4 regions of the Mesorhizobium sp. CC13 genome follow, and region 1 is predicted to be linked to each of the others. Evidence: predicted binding sites of a transcription regulator. Region 1 holds the regulator's gene; each other region holds the start of a gene.
What was found. The regulator PhoB, encoded in region 1, activates phosphate uptake and scavenging genes when phosphate is short. The targets are predictions, from matches to a motif close to TGTCATNNANCTGTCAT.
Positions count from the first base shown of each region.

Region 2: a site for PhoB is predicted at 2,312-2,328, ahead of PV773_RS21490 (PhoX family phosphatase). Genes of this name have one in related genera too.
Region 3: a site for PhoB is predicted at 4,129-4,145, ahead of PV773_RS00250 (DUF6454 family protein). Genes of this name have one in related genera too.
Region 4: a site for PhoB is predicted at 4,211-4,227, ahead of ugpB (sn-glycerol-3-phosphate ABC transporter substrate-binding protein UgpB). Genes of this name have one in related genera too.

Region 1 is NZ_JARDJI010000016.1:67,145-74,140, forward strand. It holds gene PV773_RS19155 (hypothetical protein) at 1-220, opposite strand, end outside; gene PV773_RS19160 (hypothetical protein) at 217-690, opposite strand; gene PV773_RS19165 (L,D-transpeptidase) at 764-1,567, opposite strand; gene PV773_RS19170 (hypothetical protein) at 1,838-2,182, opposite strand; gene phoB (phosphate regulon transcriptional regulator PhoB) at 2,540-3,229, opposite strand; gene phoU (phosphate signaling complex protein PhoU) at 3,328-4,032, opposite strand; gene pstB (phosphate ABC transporter ATP-binding protein PstB) at 4,071-4,892, opposite strand; gene pstA (phosphate ABC transporter permease PstA) at 4,916-6,232, opposite strand; gene pstC (phosphate ABC transporter permease subunit PstC) at 6,229-6,996, opposite strand, start outside.
Region 2 is NZ_JARDJI010000021.1:15,183-22,178, forward strand. It holds gene PV773_RS21485 (sensor histidine kinase) at 1-74, opposite strand, end outside; gene PV773_RS21490 (PhoX family phosphatase) at 261-2,252, opposite strand; gene PV773_RS21495 (phosphatase PAP2 family protein) at 2,497-3,195, shown strand; gene PV773_RS21500 (helix-turn-helix transcriptional regulator) at 3,274-3,519, shown strand; gene PV773_RS21505 (SulP family inorganic anion transporter) at 3,605-5,338, shown strand; gene PV773_RS21510 (YiiX/YebB-like N1pC/P60 family cysteine hydrolase) at 5,277-6,125, opposite strand; gene PV773_RS21515 (CHAD domain-containing protein) at 6,173-6,996, opposite strand, start outside.
Region 3 is NZ_JARDJI010000001.1:51,825-58,820, forward strand. It holds gene PV773_RS00225 (GcrA family cell cycle regulator) at 1-28, opposite strand, end outside; gene PV773_RS00230 (aspartate aminotransferase family protein) at 380-1,573, shown strand; gene argF (ornithine carbamoyltransferase) at 1,588-2,505, shown strand; gene PV773_RS00240 (Hsp33 family molecular chaperone) at 2,604-3,611, shown strand; gene apaG (Co2+/Mg2+ efflux protein ApaG) at 3,613-4,005, opposite strand; gene PV773_RS00250 (DUF6454 family protein) at 4,193-5,125, shown strand; gene PV773_RS00255 (O-succinylhomoserine sulfhydrylase) at 5,211-6,404, opposite strand; SAM riboswitch at 6,448-6,525, opposite strand; gene PV773_RS00260 (2'-deoxycytidine 5'-triphosphate deaminase) at 6,675-6,996, shown strand, end outside.
Region 4 is NZ_JARDJI010000011.1:83,525-90,520, forward strand. It holds gene lysA (diaminopimelate decarboxylase) at 105-1,370, opposite strand; gene PV773_RS15940 (lipoprotein) at 1,533-1,739, opposite strand; gene argH (argininosuccinate lyase) at 1,810-3,210, opposite strand; gene PV773_RS15950 (TlpA disulfide reductase family protein) at 3,245-3,943, shown strand; gene ugpB (sn-glycerol-3-phosphate ABC transporter substrate-binding protein UgpB) at 4,289-5,599, shown strand; gene ugpA (sn-glycerol-3-phosphate ABC transporter permease UgpA) at 5,810-6,694, shown strand; gene ugpE (sn-glycerol-3-phosphate ABC transporter permease UgpE) at 6,735-6,996, shown strand, end outside.

The sequences.
Region 1 (6,996 bases):
CCCCTGGCCCGATCGACATGGTGATCACCAGGAGCGCCAGCGAAGCGTCCGCGAAGGCGCGGTTCCACCGGTGCATCGGGCTCCACTGCCCGTGAACGACGGCAAATCCATAGATCAGCGCCGCCGAAACGCCGATGACGACGAGATGGCGAAGCAGCATCCGGCGCCAGGCAAGAGGGACGAGGCCGGCGCGGACGGGAGCGGCGGGGATATCGGTCACTTGGGATACTCCAGTTGCGTTGGGTCAGCGGCATCCGCGCGACGAGCGCGCAGCTCGTGCCATGAAGCGATGGCGAGGAGCGCTATGCCGAGCGCGGAAATCAATGGGCGGATCGGGTCGAACCACATCAGCAGGAATTCGCTCCCGAACAGAAGCATGAGGACCTTGTTGCAGGTCGGGCAGGCGATGCCGATGAAGCCCGTCACGCCGCCTATCCCCGCGCGGCGCACCGAGCAGACGGGGCGCCGAACGGCGATGTAGAGCCCCGAGAACGCCGACATGACCACCAGGGCGGGCAGTTCCCAGCCCGCGACGGCGGTCATCCGGACGAAGAACGGATTGTCCCAGAGCGCCGAAACGGTTCCGAGCGCGGCGAAGGTCAACGCGGCCGCGGCCGCGCCCTTCAGGATGGCGCGTCCATGCGAACCGATGGCGATTCCGCGCCCCAAGGCACTGATGCGGGTATTCATGTCGGATCTGCTCCATGTCTGCCGGGCGGCAATGCGCAGCCGCCCGGCGAGGACCTCAGGGGTGACCGTCGTATCAGCCGGCCTGCGGGGCGGGCGCGCTGCCGCCGGCGACCTCGTGGGTGTGGGGTTGGGTCGGGTCGCCCAGCACGAGTATGGGAGACTGGCTGGGCACCCGGTCGTACAGATCGATGATGTCCTGGTTCATCAGGCGGACGCAGCCGCTCGAAACCGCCTTGCCGATGGTCCAGTACTCCGGCGTTCCGTGGACACGGTAGAGCGTATCGACCTTGCCCTGGAAGACGTAGAGGGCCCGCGCGCCCAGCGGGTTCGTCAGGCCGGGCGGCATGCCGCCCCGGTCGGCGCTCCACTGGGCGAGGTTCGGCTGACGCGAGATCATCTCGTCCGGCGGCGTCCACTTCGGCCATTCCTGCTTCCAGCCGATACGGCCCCTGCCCGCCCAGGTGAAGCCGGCCCGGCCAAGTCCGACGCCGTAGCGCATGGCCTTGCCGCCCGGCTGGACGAGGTAGAGGTAGAAATTATCCGTATCGACGACGAGCGTTCCGACCGGCTCTTCGGTGGCATAGTCGACCTGCCGCCTATAGTAGCGGCTCGGCACCTTCTTCAGGTCGACCGCGGGAATGGGGAACCGCTCGTTCGGGAGCGGGCCGTACATCGCAAGGGCATTGGCGTCGGCGACCGGCGCCGGTTCGACCGGTGCCTTTGCCACCGGCGCGGCCGATTCCTGGGTGCTGACGCAGCCGGACACGACAAGCGTCCCCAGGCTCGCCGCACCGGTGAGGAAGCGTCGGCGGCTCAGGGCCGGGCCGTCTCCCGCGACGGGCTCCGCGGCGTTGGTTTCTATTGTGTCTGTGTTCATTAGGCAGTCTCCTGGACTCATTTCTTTCATTCAGGTCGACGCGGGGTCAGGGAGGTCGGCCCCGGTCGTGATCAGGCGAATGCAACCATCGGCACCGATCAGCCGATCGATGACGGCGCATGCGCGCTTGGGATGATCCGGCATTTCGCGGCGCGATTGCCACGAGCAGGCGTGCGGGCGACGGGCGGGTTCGGGAGGTCATCCTCTTCCCCTTCGCAGCTGACTTCGAACGGCTTCGTCGGCGTGGACCGAGGAGCGATCGGTTGAAAATCAGGCAGCGATGGGCGGCCGCAACAGCGATGCGGTCGACCCGACGCGCAGCAGGAGGTCTGGAAGCAGCATCACAGCCGCGGCGCGGAACGGCGCGGCAGGCTCGACGTGGGTCAGCCAGGCAGGACATTCGCCCAGGCAGTGCAGGCTGGCGAGGCTTTCGGCGGACAATTCGACGGTGCAGCGGTCCGGGGACGGCATGCACTCGTCGGCGACGGCAGTGATTTCCGCCTGCGCGGCCACCCTCGGCAACTCGGCAGAAAAGTTCATGCCTTCGGCCGCTGCCCGTTCGAGGGACAGTCCGTTGAGAATGGTGACCAACACCAGGAAGATGGCCGACAGCAAGTTACGCACGGCGTCCCAGCTAGCATGAAAAGTGGCAATTTTGAGTATTGCCGCAATCAATAAATTGTCATCTCAAGACAAATTCTGGTTGTCTTTGCTACTGATTGGGAACCTGTATCGACGATACAAGCATCCCATAACTGGAATCTTTGTATTGTACAGCGCCAGACCGAACACGTTGGGCTGCAATGATTTGAGCGCCGCAAAATGCTGGAACGGCATGGCGGCGCCACGCATCGGCGCGACAGCTCAGGTGCCGCCGGCTGTCGCGAACGCTACGAGCGCGCAGCGGCCCCTGTGACATTGGGACACTGGCCAGGTTGATCGTCCAGCCGGCGCGATGCCGTTTGCCGGCAGCTATTCTTCCCGGATGGCGTAGCCGGCGCCGCGGATGGTGCGGATCACGTCCGGCATGCGGCCGTTGTTGACGGCCTTGCGCAGGCGCCCGACATGCACGTCGACGGTGCGCTCGTCGATGTAGATCGTCTCGCCCCAGACATTGTCGAGCAGCTGGCTGCGCGAGAACACGCGGCCGGGATGGCGCATCATGAATTCGAGCAGGCGGAACTCCGTCGGCCCGAGCTTGATCTCGCTCTTCTTGCGATAGACCCGGTGCGACTCGCGGTCGAGCACGATGTCTCCGACCTTGAGCACCGAAGACAGCACCTCGGGCTTGGCGCGGCGCAGCAGCGCCTTCACCCGCGCCATGAACTCCGGCGTCGAGAACGGCTTCACCAGATAGTCGTCGGCGCCGGTGGAAAGCCCGCGCACCCGGTCGCTTTCCTCGCCGCGGGCCGTCAGCATGATGATCGGCAGCCGTTCGGTCTCGGGGCGCATCCTCAGCCGGCGGCAGAGCTCGATGCCGGAAAGCGCCGGCACCATCCAGTCGAGCACCAAAAGGTCGGGCACGTTTTCCTGCAGCCGCAGTTCGGCCTCGTCGCCGCGCGTCACCACTTCCACCTGGTAGCCTTCGGCCTCGAGGTTGTAGCGCAGCAGCACGCCGAGGGGCTCTTCGTCCTCGACGACCATGACCTTGGGAGCGATCATCGCCTATACCTTGTCCTGGCGCACGGCCCGGTTCGGACCATGCGCTGATTTAACCTGTGCAGCGCCCCCGCGCCAAACGCATGCGGTTGCGGAAGACGTCAGGCCGACATGGGCGACGTGGTTTCGTCGACCTTCGGCCGATTGAGCGGCAGCTGCGTGCCGGTGACCACGAAATAGGCGTTCTCGGCGATGTTGGTGACATGGTCGCCGATGCGCTCGAGGTTCTTGGCGCAGAACAGGAGATGCGTGCAGGCGGTGATGTTGCGCGGATCCTCCATCATGTAGGTCAGGAGCTCGCGGAACACGGCCGTGTATTGTACGTCGACCTTCTGGTCGTCGGTGCGCAGGTTCTTGAGGCCTTCGGCGTCGCGCGCGACATAGAGATCGACCACGCCGCGCACCTGGCCGAGCACCAGCTGCGCCATGGCGTCGATCGAATGCGACAGATTGCGCGGCATCGCCGACTGGCCGACCGCGCCCACCCGCTTGGCGATGTTCTTGGCGAGATCGCCGATGCGCTCGAGGTCGCCCGCCATGCGGATCGCGCCGACCACGGCGCGCAGGTCCTGGGCCATCGGCTGGCGCTTGGCGATCAGCGTGATCGCGCTGTTGTCGAGATCGCGCTGCCTGGCGTCCATGATGGTGTCGTCGGCAATGACGTTCTGCGCCAGCGGCTGGTCGGACGAAAGCAGCGCGCGGATGGCGTTCGCCACCATCGTGGCCGACAGGTCGCCCATGTCGCGGATGACCTGGTCGACGTGCTGGAGTTCCTCGTCGAAGGACCGGACTGTGTGCTCGCCCATGATCGTATCCTCGTCTTTGTGATCGGAGCGGCGTCCACTCAGCCGAAGCGGCCGGTGATGTAGTCCTGCGTCCGCTTGTCGTCGGGGTTGGTGAACATCTTGTCGGTCGGGCCTTCCTCGACCAGGTAGCCGAGATGGAACATCGCGGTCCGCTGCGACACGCGCGCCGCCTGCTGCATCGAATGGGTCACGATGACGATGGTGAAGTTCTCGCGCAGTTCGTCGATCAGTTCCTCCACCTTGGCGGTGGCGATCGGATCGAGCGCCGAGCACGGCTCGTCCATCAGGATCACTTCGGGCGACACCGCGATCGCGCGGGCGATGCACAGGCGCTGCTGCTGGCCGCCGGACAGGCCGGTGCCGGCTTCGTGCAGGCGGTCCTTGACCTCGTTCCAGAGCGCCGCCCGCTGCAGGCTTTTCTCGACGATCTGGTCGAGATCGGCCTTGGACTTGGCGAGGCCGTGGATGCGCGGGCCGTAGGCGACGTTCTCGTAGATCGTCTTCGGGAACGGATTCGGCTTCTGGAACACCATGCCGACGCGGGCGCGCAGCTCGACGACGTCGATCTTGGGATCGTAGATGTCCTCGCTGTCGAGGGTGATCTTGCCACCGACGCGGGCGCTGTCGATGGTGTCGTTCATGCGGTTGAGGCAGCGCAGGAAGGTCGACTTGCCGCAGCCCGACGGCCCGATCAGCGCGGTGACCTGGTTCTCGCGGACGTCCAGGTCGACGCCGAAGAGCGCCTGCTTCTCGCCGTAGTGCACGGTCACATTGTCGCCGCGCATCTTGATGAGTTCGTTGGGTCTGTTCATCTCGGCGTTCACCGCGTTTTCGAGGGTTTTCTCGCTCATGATGTTCATAGAGGGGTGCTCCTTGTCCACGCCTACCAGCGCCGCTCGAAACGCCGCCTGAGAACGATGGCGACGATGTTCATGGCCATGAGGAAGACCAGCAGGATGATGATGGCGCCCGACATGCGCTCGACGAAGGCGCGTTCGGCCTCGTTCGCCCACATGTAGATCTGCACCGGCAGCGCCGTCGCCGGGTCGAAGGGGGTTTTCGGATAGTCGGCCACGAAGGCCACCATGCCGATGAGCAGCAGCGGCGCCGTCTCGCCCAGCGCGCGCGCCAGGCCGATGATGGTGCCGGTCAGAATGCCGGGCGCAGCCAGCGGCAGCACGTGCTGGAACACCATCTGCATCTTCGAGGCGCCGAGTCCGAGCGCGGCCGAGCGGATCGACGGCGGCACCGCGGCAAGCGCCGCGCGGGTGGCGATGATGATCGTCGGCAGCGTCATCAGCGTCAGCACCAGGCCGCCGACGAAGGACGCCGAGCGCGGCAGGCCGAGGAAGTTGATGAACACGGCGAGGCCGAGCAGGCCGAAGACGATCGACGGCACCGCGGCGAGGTTGTTGATGTTCACCTCGATCAGGTCGGTGAAGCGGTTCTTCTTGGCGAATTCCTCGAGATATATCGAGGCGGCGACGCCGATGGGCAGGGCGAGCAGCAGCACGATGCCCATCATGAAGAACGAGCCGATGATGGCCACGCCCAGGCCCGAACTCTCGGGACGGCTGGAGGCGCCGAAGCTGAACAGGCCCGTGTTGAAATGCTCGCTCATGGCGCCTTCGGCCTCGAGCTTGTTCATCCACTCGACCTGCTGGTCCGAAACCTTGCGGCGGCTCTCCGGCACGCTGAGGTCGATCTGGCCCTTATAGGCCGAGTCCATGTTCGCCGCGGCGAGGATGTCGACGTTGCGCGTGGTGCCGATCACCGAGGGGTCGGCAGCCACGATGGCGCGGAGCTGCACCCGCGAGCCCTCGGACAGGAAGCCCTTGAGCTTGCGCACCGTGGCGCGGTCCTTCGGGTCGATGCCGAGCTTTTCGATCAGTGCGTTCTCGGCGAGCTTCGGATAGTTGGCCGTGATCAGCACGTCCGGATCGGTGGCCCGCTTGTTGTCGGGGTCGATGATCTTTTCGTCGAAGCTGATCGGCAGCGTCACCGTCGTCTGCCAGAAGGCGGTGTAGCCCTTGGTTACGATCGAGCCGAGCATGATCGCCAGGAACGCCAGGCCGACGGCGATCGCCAGCACCCCGTAGAGGCGGAACCGGCGTTCGGCGGCGTAGCGCTTCCTGAGGCCGATGTCGCGGCGCGCGGGCGCGGTCGAACTGGTCAGCGTGTCGAGCGAAATATCGGTCATTCGTACTGCTCCCGGTACTTCCGGACGATGTAGAGCGCGACGATGTTCATCACCAAGGTCAGTGCGAACAGCGTGATGCCGAGCGCGAAGGCGACGAGCGTCTGCGGGGTGTTGAACTCCAGGTCGCCCGTCAGCTGGTTGACGATCTTGACCGTGATGGTCGTCATCGCCTCGAACGGGTTGAGCGTCAGGTTGGCCGCCACGCCGGCCGCCAGCACCACGATCATCGTCTCGCCGATGGCGCGCGAGGCGGTGAGCAGGATGGCGCCGACGATGCCCGGCAACGCGGCCGGCAGGACGACGCGCTTGATCGTTTCGGAGCGCGTGGCGCCGAGGCCCAGCGAGCCGTCGCGCAGGGCGCGCGGCACTGCCGTTATGATGTCGTCGGAGAGCGACGAGACGACCGGGATCAGCATGACGCCCATCACCAGGCCGGCGGTCAGGATCGACTGCGCCTGGATGAAGGGCGTGCCGCCGGCAAGGGCAGCACTGATGTCGCGCAGGAACGGCCCGAGGGCCACCAGCGCGAAGATGCCGTAGACGATGGTCGGGATGCCGGCCAGCAGCTCCAGCGCCGGCTTGACCAGCGCGCGTACCTTGGGCGCGGCGTATTCGGACATGTAGACGGCCGACATCAGCCCGATCGGCACGGCGACGAGGAGCGCCACGAAGGCGATGTAGAGCGTGCCGGCGAGAAGCGGGATCAAGCCGAACTGGCCCTCCGCGCCACCGGAGCCGGCGGCGGCGAAGCGGGGATCCCAGAC
Region 2 (6,996 bases), on a different contig from region 1:
CAATAGCCGGCAAGAAACATCGCCGCCAGCAGCACGGCGCCGCCGGCGACCAAGAACTGGACGGCCAGCGACAATCCGGTCCACCTCCGGCCAAGTCGTTCGAACGCGCGCACCCTGCCTCCTCGTGACGCGGCATCATAGGGGCACAATGGCGATTCTCGTACCCGTCTTTCGCGCGGCGGCGACCGGGGTATGCGCTGTTCACAAGAAAGCCGGCGGGGCGACCCCGCCGGCTTTTGTTTTCCTGTGTCCATCCTGAATCAGACGGCGATCTTGCCACCGCCCTGCTTGGTGATGGCGACGACGGCCGGGCGGACCGGCATGTCGGGCTTGAAATCGGGCCAGCGGGTCGAAAGGTCCTCGTAGTAGGACGGGCGGCCGAAGCCTTCCCAATCCTCGCCGCCGTCGCCCGGATGCTGGACGGCGACGAAGGCGGTCTGGTCGTCCGGCGCAAACAGCGGGCCGCACATCTCGGCGCCGACCGGCACACGGAAGAACAGCTTCGAGGTGGCACGCGCCTCGCCCTCGGTGTCGACGGCCCAGAGGCCGTCGGTGCGGCCGGTGGCCTTGGGGTTGTTGCCGTCAGTCGCGACCCAGAGGCGGCCGGCGGTATCGACTGCGCAATTGTCGGGCATGCCGAACCATCCGTTCTGGGTGGTCGAGGTCGAGAAGGAAGCGCCGACCTCGGCGACCGACGGATCGCCGCACTTGAGCAGGATTTCCCACTTGCCCTTGGTGGCGGCGAAATCGCCGCCGTCCTCGGCCAGCTCGATGATGTGGCCGAAGGCGTTCTCGGCGCGCGGGTTGGCGGCGTCGACCTTGTCGGCCTTGCGCTTCGAGTTGTTGGTCAGCATGACATAGACCTTGCCGTTGACGCCGTTGGGCTGGATGTCCTCCGGCCGGTCCATCTTGGTGGCGCCGAGCAGGTCGGCGGCGCGGCGCGCCTCGATGACCACGTCGGCCTGGCTGACGAAGCCGTTGTCGGCATTGAGCGGGCCCTCGCCCTGGACCAGCGGCAGCCACTCGAACGAACCGTCCTCGGCGAACTTGGCGACATAGAGCGTGCCCTCGTCGAGCAGGCCGAGGTTGGCGGCGCGATCGTCGGGGTTGAACTTGCCCTTGGTCACGAACTTGTAGACGTAGTCGAAGCGCTCGTCGTCGCCGAGGTAGAAGACGACGCGGCCGTCGGGGGCAACGATGGATTCGGCGCCCTCGTGCTTGAAGCGGCCGAGCGCGGTACGCTTCTTTGGCACCGAGTTCGGGTCCTGGACGTCGACCTCGACGATCCAGCCGAAGCGGTTGGGCTCGTTCGGCTCCTTGGCGACGTCGAAGCGGTCATAGAACTTGAGCCACTCATAGGTGCCTTCCGGCACGCCGAGGCGCTTGTAGTTGGCGGCCTCCTTGTGGTCGGCCGGCAGCTCGCCGCCGAAATAGCCGTGGAAGTTCTCCTCGGCCATGATGTAGGTGCCCCAGGGCGTGACGCCGCCGGCGCAGTTGTTGAGGGTGCCGAACACCTTGGTGCCGGTGGCGTCCGCATTGGTCTTGAGGCGGTCGTGGCCGGCGGCCGGACCGGTGAGCTGCATCTCGGTGGTGGAGGTGATGCGGCGGTTGAGCTTGCCGTCGCGCACGACCTGCCACTTGCCGCCTTCCTTGCGGATCTCGACGATGGAGCCGCCGTGAGCTGCCATCTCGATGTCGACGCGCTTCTGGTCGGCGGGCGCAACCTCGATCTTGCCCTCGACGATCTTGACGATGCCGGGGAACATCAGGTGCTCGTTGGTGTATTCGTGGTTGACGACCAGCAGGCCGTGCTCGGCCGAGCCTTCGAGCGGCACGTAGCCGACATAGTCGTTGTTGTAGCCGAACTGCTTGCCTTGCGCCTCGGCCGACTGGTTGGTGGGGTCGAACTCGGGAGCGTCCGCAAATATCGGGTCGCCCCAGCGCAGCAGGACGTCGGCGTCGTAGCCGGCGGCGACATGGTGCTTGTCGTCGATGCCGGCCTCGACCTCGTCGAAGCTGAAGGCCGAAGCGGCTGCGGCGCGGGCGTCGTCGGCGAGGATGATGGCGATGGGGCTGACGGTGGCGGCAATCGCCGAGACGGCGAGCGATCCCTTGAGGAAATTGCGGCGCGAGAAGCGCGTGGCGATGATGTCGCCCATGGTGCGGTTGTCGGTCGGGTTGTGGCCGGGACCGTCATTCTCCTCGAGCAGGCTGGTGCGGAATTTCTGATCGTTGGGAGCGTGCTGGTTCATGTTTTCGACCTCTGGCTGATGCTTCGCTTGGGGTTCGCCGAGACCGCTAATCGGACGACATAACAGTAGCATGACAGTTTCGCCGAAAGTCGGGCGCCGCTATACAGCGTCGAGGATCGGCCCTTGCCGACGAAATGTGCTGCGACCTTTTGCTTGCGCGCCTTTTCTTTGGGAAAGGTCTCCCCACTTGTTGCGCACGGGCCCGGAAGCGGCCATCCCGGAGCTGTAACGGAACGGCAGGACGATGCATCAGAAACTGTGGAACAGTATCCAGCTGTCGCTGCTGGCAGCGGGCGTCGTCATCGCCGGCGGGCTGTGGGCCTTCGTCGAATTGGCGGAGGTCGCGCGCGACGCCGCACCGCGCTCCTTCGACACCGACATCCTGCTCGCCTTCCGCGTGGCGGGCGAGCCCAACAACCCGATCGGACCGGGCTGGTTCGAGGAAGCGATGCGCGACATCACCGCACTCGGAAGTGCAGCGGTGCTGATCTACATCACTGCCGTCGCCATCATCTATCTGTGCCTGATCCGGCGCTGGGGACCGGCGCTGTTCGTGTTCGCCTCGGTCGCCGGCGCGCAGGTGCTGTCGAGCCTGCTCAAGCTCGGCATCGACCGGCCACGGCCGGACCTGGTCTCGCACCTGGCGCAGGTGCAGACCATGAGCTTCCCCAGCGGGCACGCCATGCTCGCGGCGGTGACCTATCTGACGCTGGGCGTGGTGCTGGCCCGCGTGGTGCCCGGCCGCGCCACCACCGTCTTCGTCTTCTTCGTCGCGATCCTGACCGCGCTGCTGGTCGGCATCAGCCGCGTCTATCTCGGCGTGCACTGGCCCTCGGACGTGCTGGCCGGATGGAGCGCCGGCTTCGCCTGGGCGACGCTGTGCTGGGTGGTCAGCCGCTACCTGCTGCGGCCCGGCGAGGGGACTGAAGACGACATGCGCTGAACATCGATATTCATGCTTGAAACATCATCATGAATGTATGATACATTCATTCTGCGGACAGAGACGGGAACGCCGACATTGATCACCGCCGCACAGATGCGCGCCGCTCGAGCGCTGGCAGGCATCGACCAGAAGACGCTTGCCGAAAAGGCCGGGGTCTCGGTTCCGACGATCCAGCGCATGGAAGCGAGCGAGGGCGTGGTGCGCGGCGTGGTCGACACGCTGACCAAGGTCATCGAAGCGCTCGACGCCGCCGGTGTGGAACTCATCGGCGAGAACGAGGCCGGCGGCCGCGGCGTGCGCCTGAAGAAGAAGGCCGGCTGAGCCCGTCAACCCTCCGCAAAGGTTCGCGACGGCGACCGCCGACAGACATGCCGACGATCCCGCCGCATTGCAGGACGATGCAGGCATGGACGCAGCAGGCAGCAGGCACAGACACGACCGACCGACATTTTCCGAACTGTTCACGCCCAAGCTGGTGACGGTTTTCCGCGAGGGCTATGGCGCAGCGCAGCTCAAGGCCGACGCGATCGCCGGGCTGACGGTGGCAATCGTGGCGCTGCCGCTGTCGATGGCGATCGCCATCGCCTCGGGCGTGTCGCCCGACAGGGGCCTGTTCACGGCGATCGTCGGCGGCTTCATCATCTCGGCGCTGGGCGGCAGCCGCTTCCAAATCGGCGGGCCGGCGGGCGCGTTCATCGTGCTGGTGGCGGCGACGGTGGCGCGCGAGGGCGTCGACGGGCTGATCCTGGCGACGATGATGGCGGGCATCTTTCTCGTCGCCATCGGCTATCTCCGGCTCGGCACCTACATCAAGTTCATCCCCTATCCGGTGACGGTGGGCTTCACCGCCGGCATCGCCGTCATCATCTTCGCCAGCCAGCTGAGCGAGATGTTCGGGCTGACGCTCGCCGGCAAGGAGCCTGGACCGCTGGTGCCCAAGCTGCTGGCGCTGGCGGACGCCGCGGGCACGGCCAACCCGGCGGCGATCGCGGTGGCGGTGCTGACGATCGGCACGATCCTGGTGCTCAAGCGGCTGAGGCCGGGATGGCCGGGCATGCTGATCGCGGTCGGCGTCGCCTCGCTCGCCGCGGCGGCGCTCGCGCTGCCCGTCGAGACCATCGGCACGCGCTTCGGCGGCATCCCGCGCAGCCTGCCCTGGCCGGCCCTACCCGATTTGAGCGTCGACAAGGCGATAGCCGTGCTGCCGGACGCGGTGTCGTTCGCGCTGCTCGGCGCGATCGAATCGCTGCTTTCGGCCGTCGTCGCCGACGGCATGACCGGGCGGCGGCACCGCTCGAACTGCGAGCTGGTGGCGCAGGGCTTCGCCAATATCGGCGCGGCCCTGTTCGGCGGCATCTGCGCCACCGGCACCATCGCGCGCACCGCGACCAACGTCCGGGCCGGCGCGCACGGGCCGGTCTCGGGCATGCTGCACTCGGCCTTCCTGCTCGCCTTCATGCTGGTGGCCGCACCGCTCGCCTCCTACATCCCGCTGTCGGCGCTGGCCGGCATCCTCGCGGTGGTGGCGTGGAACATGGTCGAGAAGCAGGCCTTCGCGACGCTGGTCCGCAGCTCGCGCGGCGACGCGTTGGTCTTGCTCGTGACCTTCGCGCTCGTCGTCTTCCGCGACCTCACCGAAGGCATCGTGGTCGGCTTCGCGCTGGGCTCGGTGCTGTTCATCGACCGGATGGCCAAGAGCATCGCCGTCGAGACCGACCAGCCGCTGGTGCAGGAGGACATGGCGGACGCCACCAACGGCAACCGCCACGCCTACGAGGCGAGCGACGCGGGCGACGCCGACACGGTGATCTACCGCATCTCCGGCGCCTTCTTCTTCGGCGCGGCCTCGACGGTGGGCGCCGTGCTCGACCGCATCGCCGACCAGCGCCGGAACTTCATCCTCGACTGCTCGCAGGTGCCCTTCCTCGATTCGACCGCGGCCAACGTGCTGGAGGGGGCGGCGCGCAAGGCGAGGAAGGCGGGCGTGCGCTTCTTCATCGCCGGGGCCTCGCCGCAGACGCGGCGCATGCTGATCAACCACGGGGTCAAGCGGCCCTATGTCAGCTATGCGGCGACCGTCAGGGACGCGCGCGACCTGCTTGCGGCGGAACGGGCAGCGGCGTCTTCGGCAGCTCGGTGAGATCGATCTCGCGCTGCTCGCCCCAGGTGATCTGCCGGTAGTCGAAGCCATATTCCAGCGTCGGCTTGACGATGCGGAAATAGGGCGACAGGTCGAAGTCGCGCGGCGTGTAGAGCGAATGGTGGCGGATCTGCATGATCTCGCGCCGCATGTAGTTGGACTGCGCCGAGGCGCGGCCGGGGGCGCGGGTGATCTCCGGCAGGATGGGGTAGCGGATCCGGCCATAGGCCTCGGCGATCATGGTGGAGCAGATGGCGCGGGTCGGGTCGCCCGAGCCGAAGGCGATCATGCGCCGGCGCCAGCGCACCGGCACCGGCGGCGTCGGGAAGAAATAGCGCAGCATGTCGACGATGTTCTTGAGGTCGTATCTCAGGCCGAGCCGCTCGACCATGAACTTGACCACCTGCTCGCGATCCTCCGGGGTGAGGCCGTTGGCGCGGCAGATGCGGGTGTTGTAGGTGCGGTACTTGGACAGCGGCACCGCAACGCAGCCCTCGCCGAGGTTGACCTCGATCAGCCGCGGCCGCTCGGAACCGTCGGCAGGCTCGGGAAGCGCGTCGCCGACATAGAGCGCCGAATGCGACCAGGTCGACTGGGTGAGATACTTGATCACCGCCGAGATGCGCTGGTTGCCCTCGACGAGCAGGACATCGCCCGGCTCCAGCGTGCGGCGCAGCGTTTCGGGATCGGACGGCGTATAGGGCTCGTAGCCGGAGGATTCCGCCTGCAGTCGTGAAGCCAGCCAGCGGCCGATGCGGTCGAGCAAGGTATCTGTCGTCTGCGTCATGACCCAAGGGAAGTAACATGATGCAGGCGACGCGCGCCAGCCCGACGCTACTCGCCGGGCGTGCCCTCGGGTTCCGGCATCGCAGCGGCCTCGCCAAGGTCGGTGCGGCATTTCCTGGCAAGCCGGCGCACCGTGCGCCTGGGCTTGTCCTCGAACAGCTCCTCGGCGGCAGCGAGGCAAAGCTTGCGCAGCGCCTTTTCCGAACGCTTGAGCAGCTTGACCAGGAGCTTGGGCTCGGGACCGTCGAAGGGCGCCTCGCGCGCGTCGATGAGCGCGCGCATGATGAAGACGTCGTGCAGTTCGCCGAGGCTCTCGCCGAGCAGGTCGGCCCGCTCGCGGCGCGGCTTGACCGGCGAAGGCCAGAGCCTGCGCAGCAGCGAAAGATGCGCCGCATGCGTCTTCACCGCCTTGCGCAGTTCGTGGAAATCCTCGGCCTGGCCACTGTCGCGGCACTGCTTCAACGCCTTTCGTGCCCGCCGTAAGGTGGCAAGCGCGCCCTCGGCCAGGACGTCGGCCGCATCCTCGGGGTGATCGGGCAAATGCAGCGCATCGAAGGCGGCGGCACCGGCGCGGCACTCGGCGACGGCAGCGTCGAGCGTCGCCGCGAGCCCGATCTCGCCATAGACGACGGAAGCGCGAAAGCGGACCAGCATGGCGCGGATCCCCGCAAGACCGGCGGAGTCTGCCTCTTCAGGATAGTCCGCAATCAGGCGGTCGATGGTCTCGATCAGGGCGGTCGCCTGGCGCGGGCCGGCGATCGACCTCGCCACATCGCGGAAACGGTCGTTCTCGGCCCGGCAGAAGGCTTCGTCGCCCGGCCGGACGAGACGCAGCAGCGCCCGCAGCGCCTTGATGCGGCGGCGCACGGCGT
Region 3 (6,996 bases), on a different contig from region 1:
GTTCGACCCGCTCGTCAGTCCAGTTCATGAGACCGTGCTCCTGATTTAGCGCGCAGAATTCGGAATCCGTCACCACCCCGGGGGCCGGGTGGGCACCACATCTATTCGGTGATTATGTCCGCCGCACGAAATCTAGTTATTTCTCAACTACAATTACCGATGCGCTGACTCGGTGACAAGAGTCCGACCGGCAACAGTGATTCTGTTTTTTCGGTTTTCCCCAACTTGCCTCAACCTTGCCGCGGGGCGCGGCCAGCAAGGGCACGTCGCTTGGTCCTGCACGACGTTTTCGTTGACTTCATGACCGAAAAACCTGATATACCCGCGGGGCCGCCGCTTGAGGCGGCTTTTTGATTTTCCGGTTCCGGAGATGCATATAATGAGCGGATCGGCGCTTTACGAGACATTTGCTCGTGCACCCCTGGCTTTCGAGCGAGGCGAGGGGTCTTGGCTGGTGGCCGAGAACGGCGAGCGATATCTCGATTTCGCCGGCGGCATCGCCGTCAATTCGCTGGGCCACGGCCATCCGCATCTCGTCCAGGCGCTGACCGAGCAGGCCGCCAAGCTGTGGCACGTCTCGAACCTCTACGAGATCCCCGGCCAGAGCCGGCTGGGCGAACGCCTGGCCGAGCACTCCTTCGCCGACCGCGTCTTCTTCACCAATTCGGGTGCGGAAGCGCTGGAATGCGCGATCAAGACGGCGCGTCGCTACCACTACAAGAACGGCCATCCGGAGCGCTACCGCGTCATCACCTTCGAGGGCGCCTTCCACGGGCGCACGCTGGCCACCATCGCCGCCGGCGGCCAGGCGAAATATCTCGAAGGCTTCGGCCCGAAGGTCGACGGCTTCGACCAGGTGGCCTTCGACGACATCGACGCGGCCGAGAAGCTGATCGGACCCGAAACGGCGGCGATCCTGCTCGAGCCGGTGCAGGGCGAGGGCGGCATCCGCCCGTTCCCGACAGCCTCGCTCAAGCGCCTGCGCCAGCTGTGCGACAAGCACGACCTGCTTTTGATTTTCGACGAAGTGCAATGCGGCATCGGCCGGACCGGCAAGCTCTACGCCTATGAGTGGTCGGGCGTTTCGCCGGACCTGATGGCGATCGCCAAGGGCATCGGCGGCGGTTTCCCCGTGGGCGCCTGCCTTGCCACCGAAGCGGCGGCGAGCGCCATGACGCCCGGCGTGCATGGCACCACCTTCGGCGGCAATCCGCTTGCCATGGCGGTCGGCAACGCCGTGCTCGACGTCGTGCTCGACGAAGGCTTCCTCGAGGAGGTCAGCCGCAAGGCGCTGCTCCTGAAGCAGGGGCTCGCGGCCATCGCCGACGAGTTCCCGGAAGTGATTTCCGACATCCGAGGCGCCGGCCTGATGCTGGGCGTCAAATGCGCCATGCCCAACACCAAGGTGAACATGGCGCTGCGCGACCAGAAGCTGCTCGCGGTGCCTGCGGGCGACAATGTGATCCGCCTGCTGCCGCCGCTCACCACCACAGACGCGGACATCCAGGAAGCGCTGAAGCGCATCCGCGCCGGCGCCGCCAGCCTCTCCAAGGCCGCCGCCAACGGCGGATAAACCAAGGACGACTTATGACCAGCGCAATTCGTCATTTCACCGACCTCTCGGGCCTGTCCGGGAGCGACCTTCGCGGGATTCTGGACGATGCGGCGGCGCGCAAGGCGCGCCTGAAAGCTGGCGAGCGATCCAAGCCGCTCGAGGGCAAGGTGCTGGCGATGATCTTCGACAAGCCGTCGACGCGCACGCGCATCTCCTTCGATGTCGGCATGCGCCAGCTCGGCGGCGAGACGATCATGCTGACGGGCACCGAGATGCAACTCGGCCGCTCGGAGTCGATCGCCGACACCGCCAAGGTGCTGTCGCGTTATGTCGACGCGATCATGATCCGCACGACGGCGCATGACCGCCTGCTCGAGCTGACCGAGAACGCCACGATCCCGGTCATCAACGGCCTCACCGACGACACCCATCCGTGCCAGCTGATGGCCGACATCCTCACCTTCGAGGAGCATCGCGGCCCGGTTGCCGGCAAGACCTTTGCCTGGACCGGCGACGGCAACAACGTGCTGCACTCGCTGCTCGAAGCCTCGGCGCGCTTCCGCTTCAACGTCAACATGGCCGTGCCGGAAGGCAGCGAGCCCGAGCAGAAGTACGTCGACTGGGCCCGCGCCAATGGCGGCAAGGTGATGCTGACCCGCGATGCGGAGGCAGCCGTCAGCGGCGTCGATGCCGTGGTGACCGACTGCTGGGTGTCGATGGGCCAGGAGCACCGCGCCCGCGGCCACAACGTCTTCCTGCCCTACCAGGTCAATGCCGAGCTGATGAAGCACGCCAAGCCGGACGCGCTGTTCATGCACTGCCTGCCGGCGCATCGCGGCGAGGAGGTCACCGACGAGGTGATCGACGGGCCCAACTCGGTGGTGTTCGACGAGGCCGAGAACCGGCTGCATGCGCAGAAGGCCGTGCTGGCCTGGTGCCTCGGCGCTTGAATGACTGATCCCGCGACCCTATCTGGGGCGGGATCAACACAATCTATCGATGCCTTGTTCTGCGACCGCCGGCTGGCCGACTGGTCGCAGAATTCATTATATGGGAAACAGATCCAGTGACTGAGACCGAACGCAAGCTCGGCGAGTTCGGGTTCGCCGGCGACGACCACGTCGTTCCATTCGCGGTCGAGCCGCTCGACGTGCGCGGCCGCACCGTGCAGCTCGGGCCCCTGCTCGACCAGATCCTCGACCGCCATGACTATCCGGAGCCTGTGGCGAGGCTGCTCGCCGAGGCCTGCGTGGTCACGGTGCTGCTCGGCACCTCGCTCAAGTTCGAGGGCAAGTTCATCCTGCAGACCCGCACCGACGGGCCGGTGGACATGCTGGTGGCGGACTTCACCACGCCGCATTCGCTGCGTGCCTATGCCCGCTTCGACGCCGACCGCGTCGAGGAGGCCATCAAGGCCGGCATGACCGCGCCCGAGGACCTGCTCGGCACCGGCGTCCTGGCGCTGACCATCGACCAGGGTGCGCATACCCAGCGCTACCAGGGCATCGTCGAGCTCAACGGCATTTCGCTCGAAGAGGCGGCGCGCACCTATTTCCGCCAGTCGGAGCAGATCCCGACCGACCTGCGCCTGTCTGTCGCCAAGCTGGTGCTTCCGGGCGAGGGCGGCGGCGAGCACTGGCGCGCCGGCGGGCTGCTGGCCCAGTTCCTGCCGGACTCGCCCGAGCGCCGGAGGGTGCAGGACATTCATGGCGGCGACGGCGACCAGCGCGATGTCGCGGCCGAGCCCGAGGACAATGCCTGGCAGGAGCTCCTGGCGCTGGTCGCGACCATCGAGCCGACCGAACTGATCGATCCGACCGTGGGCGCCGAGCGGCTGCTCTACCGTCTGTTCCATGAGCACGGCGTGCGCGTCTACGAAGGCGTGCATGTCGCCGACGACTGCTCGTGCTCGGACCACAAGATCCGCGGCATCCTGCAGGGTTTCTCGGCGGAGGAGATCAAGGACAGCGTCGAAGGCGGCCGCATTCGCGTCAACTGCGAGTTCTGCTCGAAGGCCTACGAGTTCGATCCGGGCGAGTTCGCCGCAGCCGAATAGCTCAGTTCAGCCTGTGCCGCGCATTGGGCAGGTCGAGCGAGAACGCCGGTATCGCGACGTCGAACAGCTCGCCCGCCTCGTTGCGCATGGTGTAGCGCCCGACCATGATGCCCGACGGCGTCGAGAGCGGGCAGCCGGACGTGTACTGATAGCTGTCGCCGGGGTTGAGCTCGGGCTGGTCGCCGACGACGCCCGGGCCGCGCACCTCCTCGATCTTGCCGGCCGCGTCGGTGATGTGCCAGTAGCGCGACAACAGCTGCACGAACTCGTCCGAGTTGTTCTCGATGGTGACGCGATAGCCCCAGACGTAGTGGTTCTCGGAAGGTTCGGACCGTTCCTCGAGGTAGAACGGCTCGACCTCGACGGCGATGTTGCGGGTGACCGCGCGATACATGCTGCGCTCCATGACCTTCACGCTAGGGTCCGCCCCTTGCCGCGGGCGGTCAACAACTGATCGCCTTGTTCACGCCGAATGTGATCGGCACATGGCGGGGATTTCGCACAACCGACACCCATGTGTCACCCGCGCGTCATGCGCGGGCGTGAGTTTCCGCGTCGTCCAACGACAAGGAATCACTGCAATGAAACGTCTCTTCACACTCCTGCTCGCATCCGTCTGCCTGGCCGGCACGGCTGCCCGCGCCGACGACCTGGCGGACAGCATCGGCAAGCTGACCCGTGGCGCGGAGTGGACGCTCGTCAAGTCATCGATGCTCGGTTTCGACACCTTCCATCCGCAGGGCTTCGCGCGTGTCGGCGACTCCCTGTTCATGTCGTCTGTCGAGATCATCGAGCGCACCAAGAAATACGAGACGCCGCAGAACGGCATGGACCGCGACGAGGGCAAAGGCGCCGGGCATCTGTTCAAGCTCGACGCCGACGGTAAGCTCATCGGCCAGGTGAAGCTCGGCGAAGGGGCCATCTACCATCCCGGCGGCATCGACTACGACGGCCGCTGGCTGTGGGTGCCGGTTGCCGAGTACCGCCCGAACAGCAAGTCGATCATGTACCGCGTCGATCCGGAGACGCTGGAAGCCACCGAGGTCTTCCGCTTTCCCGACCACATCGGCGGCGTCGTCTACGATGCCGAGCAGGGCACGCTGCATGCCGTCAGCTGGGGTTCGCGCCGGTTCTACACCTGGAAGGTGACCGAGGACCTCACCGTGCCGGACGCGGCGCTCGACCCCGAGAAGACCCGCACGCTCAATCCCTCGCACTACATCGACTATCAGGACTGCGGACTGGCGAAGCCGGGCCAGGCGGTCTGCACCGGCCTGACCGAATACCGTCCGGGCCCGGATGGACAGCTGTTCCGCCTTGGCGGCATCGACGTGATCGACCTCAAGGAAGGCCGCCCCTTGTTCCAGGTGCCCGTGCAGATCTGGACGGAGAAGGGCAAGTCGATCACCGGCAATCCGGTGCTGGTCGAGAAGACCGAAACCGGCATTCGCCTGACCGCGGCGCCCGAGGACAACGAGACCAAGCTCTACGTCTACGAGACCAAGCTGCCGTAAGGACAGCGAAAGAGGGGGCGCCCCGGTCGACCGGAGCGCCCCCTCATTTGTCTACCTGCTTGACCGCCTGGGGCCGCCGGAGATCTCAGCGGGCGGCCTTCAGCGCGTCGCCGATGTCGTTGAGCAGGTCGTCGGCGTCCTCGAGGCCGACCGACAGGCGCAGCGTGCCGTCGTCGATGCCGAGTTCGGCGCGGGCCTCGTCGGTGAGGTTCTTGTGCGTGGTGGTCGCCGGATGGGTGATCAGGCTCTTGGAGTCGCCGAGATTGTTCGAGATCAGGATGATCCGGAGCGCATTCTCGAAGGCGAAGGCCGCTTTCTTGCCGCCCTTGACGTCGAAGCAGATCAACGTCGAGCCGCCCTTCATCTGCTTGCTGACGATGTCGGCCTGCGGATGGTCAGCGCGGCCCGGATAGATGAGGCGCGAAACTTCCGGCCTCCCGGCGAGGAAGTCGGCGATCTTGCCGGCGGTCTCGGTCTGCTGACGGACGCGCAGCGGCAGCGTCTCCAGCCCCTTGAGCAGCGTCCAGGCATTGAACGGCGACAGGCTCGGCCCGGTGTGGCGGAAATAGTCGTGCAGGTTCTCGTCGATCCACTTCTTGTCGGACAGGATCACACCGCCCAGGCAGCGGCCCTGGCCGTCGATGTGCTTGGTGGCCGAGTAGACGACGATGTGGGCGCCGAGTTCGAGCGGCTTCTGCTGCATCGGCGTGGCGAAGACGTTGTCGACGACGACGCGGGCGCCGATCGAGTCGGCGAGCTGGGCCACGGCGGCGATGTCGACCACTTCCAGCGTCGGGTTGGTCGGGCTTTCGAGGAAGAAGAGCTTGGTGTTGGGCTGGAGAGCCCTTTCCCAGTTCTCGATCCTGGTGCCGTCGACCAGCGTCGCCTGGATGCCGTATTTGGGCGCCAGCGTCTCGACGATCCAGCGGCAGGAACCGAACAGCGCCCGCGCGGCGACGATGTGGTCGCCGGCCTTGAGGCTGCAGAGGATGGCGGCGGCGACCGCGGCCATGCCCGAGGCGGTGGCGCGGGCGTCCTCGGCGCCTTCGAGGGCGCACATGCGCTTCTCGAACATGTCTACGGTCGGGTTGGCGTAGCGCGAATAGATGAAGCCCTGCGTCTCGCCCTTGAAGCGCGCTTCGGCGCTTTCGGCGCTGTCGTAGACATAGCCCTGGGTCAGGTAGATCGCTTCGGAGGTCTCGCCGAATTCCGAGCGGAGCGTGCCGCCGTGGACGAGGGTGGTCTGGGGATTCCAGTTGCGTGTCTTGTCGGTGGTCATAGCGACTTCCAAATACAAAAAAACCGGCCGCGAGAAGTCGCAAACCGGTCCAACTGCGGCCCTTTAGCGACTTGTTTAACGTGGCTGCAAGCCGACCGGCCAAATCACCACGGGATAAAGGTCCTTTAGACCTGTCGCCGGCTTGCGTCAATCGCGGGCTCGACTAAACGTTTTGGGCCACGCGCATGGTCCGAAGGCCGGGTCCATGGGCATCGAGCGCTGCAGCGTCCTTGCCGCACGGTCGCGCCGGCGTTGTAGAGGAGTTGGCCAATGCGGCAGTCGGGCATTCTTCCGGACCAGGACATCGCGGCTTTGTTCGCTTCGGGTGCGCTGGCCGCACCGCCGCTCGACGCCGACCAGGTCCAGCCGGCGAGCCTCGACCTGCGCCTCGGCGCCAAGGCCTTTCGCGTGCGCGCCAGCTTCCTGCCCGGCCCCGGCCACCTGGTGCAGGCCAAGCTCGACCGGCTCAAGCTGCACGAGATCGACCTCGCCGACGGCGCCGTGCTGGAGACGGGCTGCGTCTACATCGTGCCGCTGCAGGAGGCGCTCAACCTGCCCGCCGACATCTCGGCCTCGGCCAATCCCAAGAGTT
Region 4 (6,996 bases), on a different contig from region 1:
TGAGCACCGTCGGCATCAACGATCCCATCCTGAGCTTGTCGAAGGACGCACGACATATCAGCTGTGCCCGATCGACAAGTTTGGCGCCGCGGTTTCCGGTCTCCTCACAGCCAGTCCGGTAGCGAATCGAGCCCGATCAGCTCCTCGTAGGTCTGGCGCTTGCGCACGACGTGGAAGCGGTCGCCGTCGACCAGGACTTCGGGCACCAAGGGCCGCGTGTTGTAGGTGCCCGCCTGGACCGCGCCATAGGCGCCGGCCGTGCCCACTGCGATCAGGTCGCCGGCCTCGAGCCGCGGCAGGTCGCGGTCGAGGCCGAGATAGTCGCCGGTCTCGCAGACGGGGCCGACGATGTCGACCGTCATGCGCTGGGCGTCGGCCTTGGCCTGAACCACCGGGCGGATGTCGTGGTAGGCGTCGTAGAGCGTCGGCCGGATCAGGTCGTTCATCGCCGCGTCGACGATGAGGAAGTTCTTGGCGTCGCCCTCCTTCACGAAGATCACTTCGGAGACGAGGATGCCGGCATTGCCGACGATCAGGCGGCCCGGCTCGAACATCACCTTTAGGCCGAGCTTGGCGACGTGCTTGTGCACGATCCTGGCATAGGCGTCGGGCAGCGGCGGCGGGTTGTTGTCGGTCTTGTAGGGAATGCCGAGGCCGCCGCCGAGATCGACATGGTCGATGGCGTGGCCGTCGGCCTTCAGGGTCTCGACCAGTTCGGCCAATAGCGCGAAGGCATCGTCGAAGGGCTGCAGCTCGGTGATCTGGCTGCCGATATGCATGTCGATGCCGGTCACCTCGATGCCGGGCAGGGCGGCCGCGCGGGCGTAGACCTCGCGGGCGCGCTGCATCGGGATGCCGAACTTGTTCTCGGCCTTGCCGGTCGAGATCTTCTTGTGGGTCTTGGCGTCGACGTCCGGGTTGATGCGCAGCGACACGGGCGCGGAGTTGCCGTTGGCCACTGCACGTTGCGACAGCAGCTCCAGCTCCGGCTCGGATTCGACGTTGAAGCAGAGGATGCCGGCCTGAAGCGCCAAATCCATCTCGCGCGCCGTCTTGCCGACGCCCGAGAACAGGATCTTGTTCGCCGGGACGCCGGCGGCGAGTGCGCGCCGCAACTCGCCCTCGGACACCACGTCGGCACCGGCGCCGAGCCTGGCGAGCGTCTTCAGCACCGCCTGGTTGGAGTTGGCCTTGAGCGCGTAGCAGACCAGCGCGTCGAGATCGGCGAAAGCCGCGGAGAAGACCTTGAAGTGCCTGGTCAGCGTTGCCGTCGAATAGCAGTAGAACGGCGTGCCGACGGCGGCGGCGATGTCGGTCAGCGCCACGTCTTCGGCATGCAGGACGCCGTCGCGGTAGTCGAAGTGGTTCACGGCAGTTCCGTTTGAGCTATCGGCACCCTCATCCGGCCCTGCGGGCCATCGTCTCCCCGCCAGGGAGAAGAGGCAAGCCGCAGCGTCGAACATCTCCTCTCCCCGCGGGGCGAGGCTGGCCGAGCGAAGCGGAGGCCGGGTAAGGGGGCATATGTGAAGTGATCAGATCAGCGGATCGAGGATGAAGGGCTTGTCCGCAACCGGTTTCTGCGGCTCGGCCGGCACCGGCTGGCCGGCCTTCTGGGCGTCCTTGCGCGCCTGCACGGCGGCGTCATAAGGCGTGTCGAGGTCGCCCCTACGGCCGCAGGCCGAAACCACACCGACGGCGGCAATCAGCCCGAGCGTCACCAAAATCCTGCCAGCGGTCATGATCCATCCGTCCGCGAAAATTTCCCCGCTGCTTGTAGCGGAGATTCTTGGGCTTTGCACCCCGGCTCGATCACGCTTTCGTAAGGCGCTTCTTCCAGTAACGCACCTGCTTCCTGACCTCTGCGGGCGCGGTGCCGCCGAAGGAGGTGCGGCTCTTCACCGAGTTCTGCACCGACAGCACCGAGAAGATGTCCTCGGTGATGCCGCCGTGGATCGACTTGAGGTCGTCGAGGGTGAGCTTCTCGAGCCCGACCTTCTTGCTTTCGGCCAGCGCCACGGCACGGCCGGTGACGTGGTGCGCCTCGCGGAAGGGCATGCCGAGCGAACGCACCAGCCAGTCGGCGAGGTCGGTCGCGGTCGAGTAGCCGGAACCGGCCGCCTTCTTCATCGCCTGCTCGTTGACCGTCATGTCGCCGACCATGCCGGTCATGGCCGCCAGCATCAGGTCCAGCGTCTCGGCGGCGTCGAACACCGCTTCCTTGTCTTCCTGCATGTCCTTCGAGTAGGTCAGCGGCAGGCCCTTCATGACGGTCAGCAGGCCGACCAGGTGGCCGTTGACGCGGCCGGTCTTGGCGCGCACCAGTTCGGCCGCATCGGGGTTCTTCTTCTGCGGCATGATCGACGAGCCGGTGGAGAAGCTGTCCGACAGGCGCACGAAGCCGAACTGCGGCGTCGACCAGATGACGATCTCCTCGGCCAGCCGCGACAGGTGCGTGGCGCAGATCGCCGCCACCGACAGGAATTCCAGTGCGTAGTCGCGGTCCGACACGCTGTCGAGCGAGTTGCGGGTCGGCTCGCGGAAGCCGAGCGCCTTGGCCGTCCGGAAGCGGTCGATGGGGAAGCCGGTGCCGGCGAGCGCCGCGGCGCCCAGCGGGCTCTCGTCCATGCGCTGGATGGCGTCGCGGACGCGGGAAAGGTCGCGGGCGAACATCTCGACATAGGCCATGCAATGATGGCCGAAGGTCACCGGCTGCGCCGTCTGCAGATGGGTGAAGCCGGGCATGACCGTCGCGGCGTGCTGCTCGGCGCGCTCGAGGAAGGCAGCGATCAGGCCCTTCAGCGCCTCGGCGACGCGGTGGAACTCGTCCTTGACCCAGAGGCGGAAGTCGATCGCCACCTGGTCGTTGCGCGAGCGAGCAGTGTGCAGGCGTCCTGCCGCAGGGCCGATCAGCTCGGCCAGGCGCGCCTCGACATTCATGTGGATGTCTTCCAGCCGGGTCGAGAATTCGAACTTGCCGTCCTCGATTTCTCGCAAGATCGTGTTCAGGCCGTGAGCGATTTTCTGTTGATCCGCGGCGGAAATAATGCCCGTTTCCGCCAGCATCTCTGAATGGGCGATCGAGCCTCGGATGTCCTGGGCGTAGAGCTTCCTGTCGAAGCCGATGGAGGCGTTGATCGCCTCCATGATCGCGGCCGGGCCCGAGGCAAAACGTCCGCCCCACATCTGGTTGCTGGCCTTCTTGTCGCTCATCGTGATACCCGGGCTCCGGAGAGAAACTGAATAGATGGACCGCAGAAAAATGTTTCCCGCGCCACGCCATATCCTGATTGCCGCCGTTGCGGGCGTGATCGCCGGCGCGGTCGCGGTATATGTCACCACCACCCTTCGTGGCAACAACGACACCGAGCTGACCGCCGGTACGGAGGCTACCGTCGCCGCCGACGCAAGCAGCCAGGACAAGGTCTGCACCGCCAAGGCCGACGCCGCCAAGAAGATCGGTGCCGCCGCCACCGGACAGGTCGCTGCGATGATGCCGGCCGATCCGCCCCAGTCGCTCAAGGACCTCGCCTTCAACGGCCCTGACGGCAAGCCGATGACCATCGGCGACCAGAAGGGGCGCGTCCTGCTGGTCAATCTGTGGGCGACCTGGTGCGCGCCCTGCCGTGCCGAGATGCCCGCGCTCGACGCGCTCGAGCGCGAGATGGGCGGGGAGAATTTCGAGGTCGTGGCGATCAACGTCGATACCGGCGACGACACCAAGCCCAAGAAGTTCCTGCAGGAGATCGGCATCGCCTCGCTCGGCTACTACCGCGACAACACGCTGACCGTCTTCAATGAACTGAAGACGCGCGGCCTTGCGCTCGGCCTGCCGGTCACGCTGCTGGTCGATGGCGAGGGCTGCCTGCTGGCCAACATGAACGGGCCGGCGGAATGGGCCAGCCCGGACGCCAAGAAGCTGATCGAGGCGGCATTGGCGCTGTAAGGCCGCGCTTGCGCCGGTTTGTGGATATGCAGCCACGGGTTGCGTGACCATCGGCGCCCTTTCGCCGGCCGGCTCGGCGAAAGGGCCGGCGGCCGTGTGCCGCATGCCGTCAGCCCTTTCGTTAGCCGGCATTTCCAAGCTCGACGGAATGTCGGTTTTTCGGCAAACCATTTTCGCTTTTCGGAAAAGCGAAACTGATTTTCCAAGCTGCGCCGTAAGCGAAAGCGATACGCGCCGGTCGCGACCTTCATACGATCGCTACAAAACTGTTGTAGGGCTGTCACAAACCGTCAATACTGCTCCCCGCGGAACTAAACCTTTCGCCAACCAGAACGGGAGCGAGACATGAAGACCCTAGGCTTCGCGGCCGGAATTGCCGCGACAATCACGATGTTGTCCAGCACCTCCGCCTTCGCCGTCACGGAGATCACGTGGTGGCACGCCATGACCGGCGCGAACAACGAGGTGGTCGAGACACTTTCCAAGGAATTCAACGCGAGCCAGAGCGAGTACAAGATCGTTCCGGTTTTCAAGGGCACCTATCCCGAGACGCTGAACGCCGGCATCGCCGCGTTCCGCGCCAAGCAGCCGCCGGCGATCATGCAGGTCTTCGACGCGGGCACGGGCACGATGATGGCCGCCGAAGGCGCGATCAAGCCGGTGGCCGAGATCCTGTCGATGGGCGGCCAGGCTTTCGACAAGAGCCAGTACCTGCCCGGCATCGTCTCCTACTACTCGAAGCCTGACGGCACGATGCTCTCGTTCCCCTACAACTCGTCCTCGCCGATCCTCTACTACAACAAGGACATCTTCCAGAAGGCGGGCCTCGACGTCGACAATCCGCCCAAGACCTGGCCGGAAGTCTGGGAAGCGGCAAAGAAGATCAAGACCAGCGGCGCGGCCCCTTGCGGCTTCACCTCGACCTGGCTGACCTGGATCCACACCGAGAATTTCGCCGCCTGGAACAACCTCTCCTACGGCACCAACGAGAACGGCATCGCCGGCACCGACGTCGAGCTCAAGATCAACTCGCCGGTCTTCGTCAAGCACTTCCAGGAACTGGCCGACCTCGCCAAGGACGGCACCTTCAAGTATGGCGGCCGCACCTCCGAGGCCAAGCAGATCTTCCTTGCCGGTGAATGCGGCATCTTCACCGAGTCCTCGGGCGGCCTCGGCGACATCGTCAAGTCGGGCATGAACTACGGCACCGGCCAGCTTCCCTACGAGCCGGAAGCCCAGGGCGCGCCGCAGAACACCATCCCCGGCGGCGCATCGCTGTGGGTGTTCAACGGCCTCTCCGACGACCAGTACAAGGGCGTCGCCGCCTTCTTCAACTTCCTGTCGCAGACCCCGATCCAGGCGCGCCTGCACCAGGTATCGGGCTACCTGCCGGTCACGCTTGCCGCCTACGAGGAAACCAAGAAGTCCGGCTTCTACGACAAGAACCCGGCTCGCGAGATCCCGATCAAGCAGATGATGGGCAAGGCCCCGACCGAGAATTCGAAGGGCGTGCGCCTCGTCAACCTGCCGCAGGTCCGCGACATCGAGAACGAGGAGTTCGAGAAGATGCTCGCCGGTCAGCAGACCGCCCAGCAGGCGCTCGACAACATCGTTGCGCGTGGCAACAAGGCGATCCAGGAAGCGCTGGGGAACTGATCCGGTCGGTCCGACCGGGATTGCCCCTCACCCCTACCCTCTCCCCGTGAAGAACGGGGAGAGGGGCATCCACGTTGCCGCTTGTCCCTTCTCCCCGTCCTTCACGGGGAGAGGGTGCCGGCAGGCGGATGAGGGGCGGCGCAAACGCTGAACCGACAGGCGGTCCCTACCAACCAGCCCTCGGCAAAACCGCCCAACACGAGGCTCGCATTGACCCCACGCGTCGTCTTTCCCAACCGCATCCTGCCCTATCTGCTGGTCGCGCCGCAGCTGGCGATCACGGCGGTGTTCTTCTACTGGCCGGCCAGCCAGGCGCTCTATCAGTCGATGCTCAGGGAGGATCCGTTCGGCCTGTCGTCGAAATTCGTCTGGTTCGCCAACTTCAAGAAGGTGCTGTCGGACCCGAACTACCTCAACTCGGTCCAGGTCACGGTCGTCTTCTCGATCGCCACCGCAGCGGTTGCCATGGGCACGGCACTGCTGCTCGCCGTCATGGCCGACAAGGTGGTGCGCAGCCGCGGGCTCTATCGCACGCTGATGATCTGGCCCTACGCGGTCGCGCCCGCCATTGCCGGCATGCTCTGGCTGTTCCTGTTCAACCCGTCGATCGGCTCGCTCGCCTATGGCCTGCGCTGGCTCGGCATAAACTGGGATCCGCTGCTCGACGGCTCGCAGGCCATGACGCTCGTCGTCGCCGCCGCCTCGTGGAAGCAGATCAGCTACAATTTCCTGTTCTTCGTCGCCGGCCTGCAGGCCATCCCCAAGTCGCTGATCGAGGCCGCCGCCATCGACGGCGCCGGCGAGAACAAGCGCTTCTGGACGATCGTGTTTCCGCTGCTTGCGCCGACCACCTTCTTCCTGCTCGTGGTCAATACGGTCTACGCCTTCTTCGACACCTTCGGCATCATCCACGCCGTCACCGGCGGGGGACCGGGCAAGGCCACCGAGACGCTGGTCTACAAGGTCTACAACGACGGTTTCGTCAATCTCATCCTCGGCGACTCGGCAGCGCAATCGGTGATCCTGATGGTCATCGTCATCGCGCTCACCGCCATCCAGTTCCGCTATGTCGAGAAGAAGGTGCACTATGGCTGAGCCGAAGGCACTTCCGCCCGCAAGCGGCCACGACAAGCTGATGATCGGCCAGTCGAAGGCCGGCGTCTACATGGCGCATGCCATCCTGATCCTCGGCATCCTGATCGTGGCGTTCCCGATCTACTACACCTTCGTCGCCTCGACCCATTCGCTGCAGACGATCCTGCGGCCGCCGCTGCCGCTGCTGCCCGGCGGCGAGTTCTTCAACAACTATCGCGAGGCGCTGTTCGGCGGCGTCGGCCGCATCGGCGGGGTCAGCGTGGCGACGCTGCTCGTCAACACCACCATCGTCGCCTTCGGCA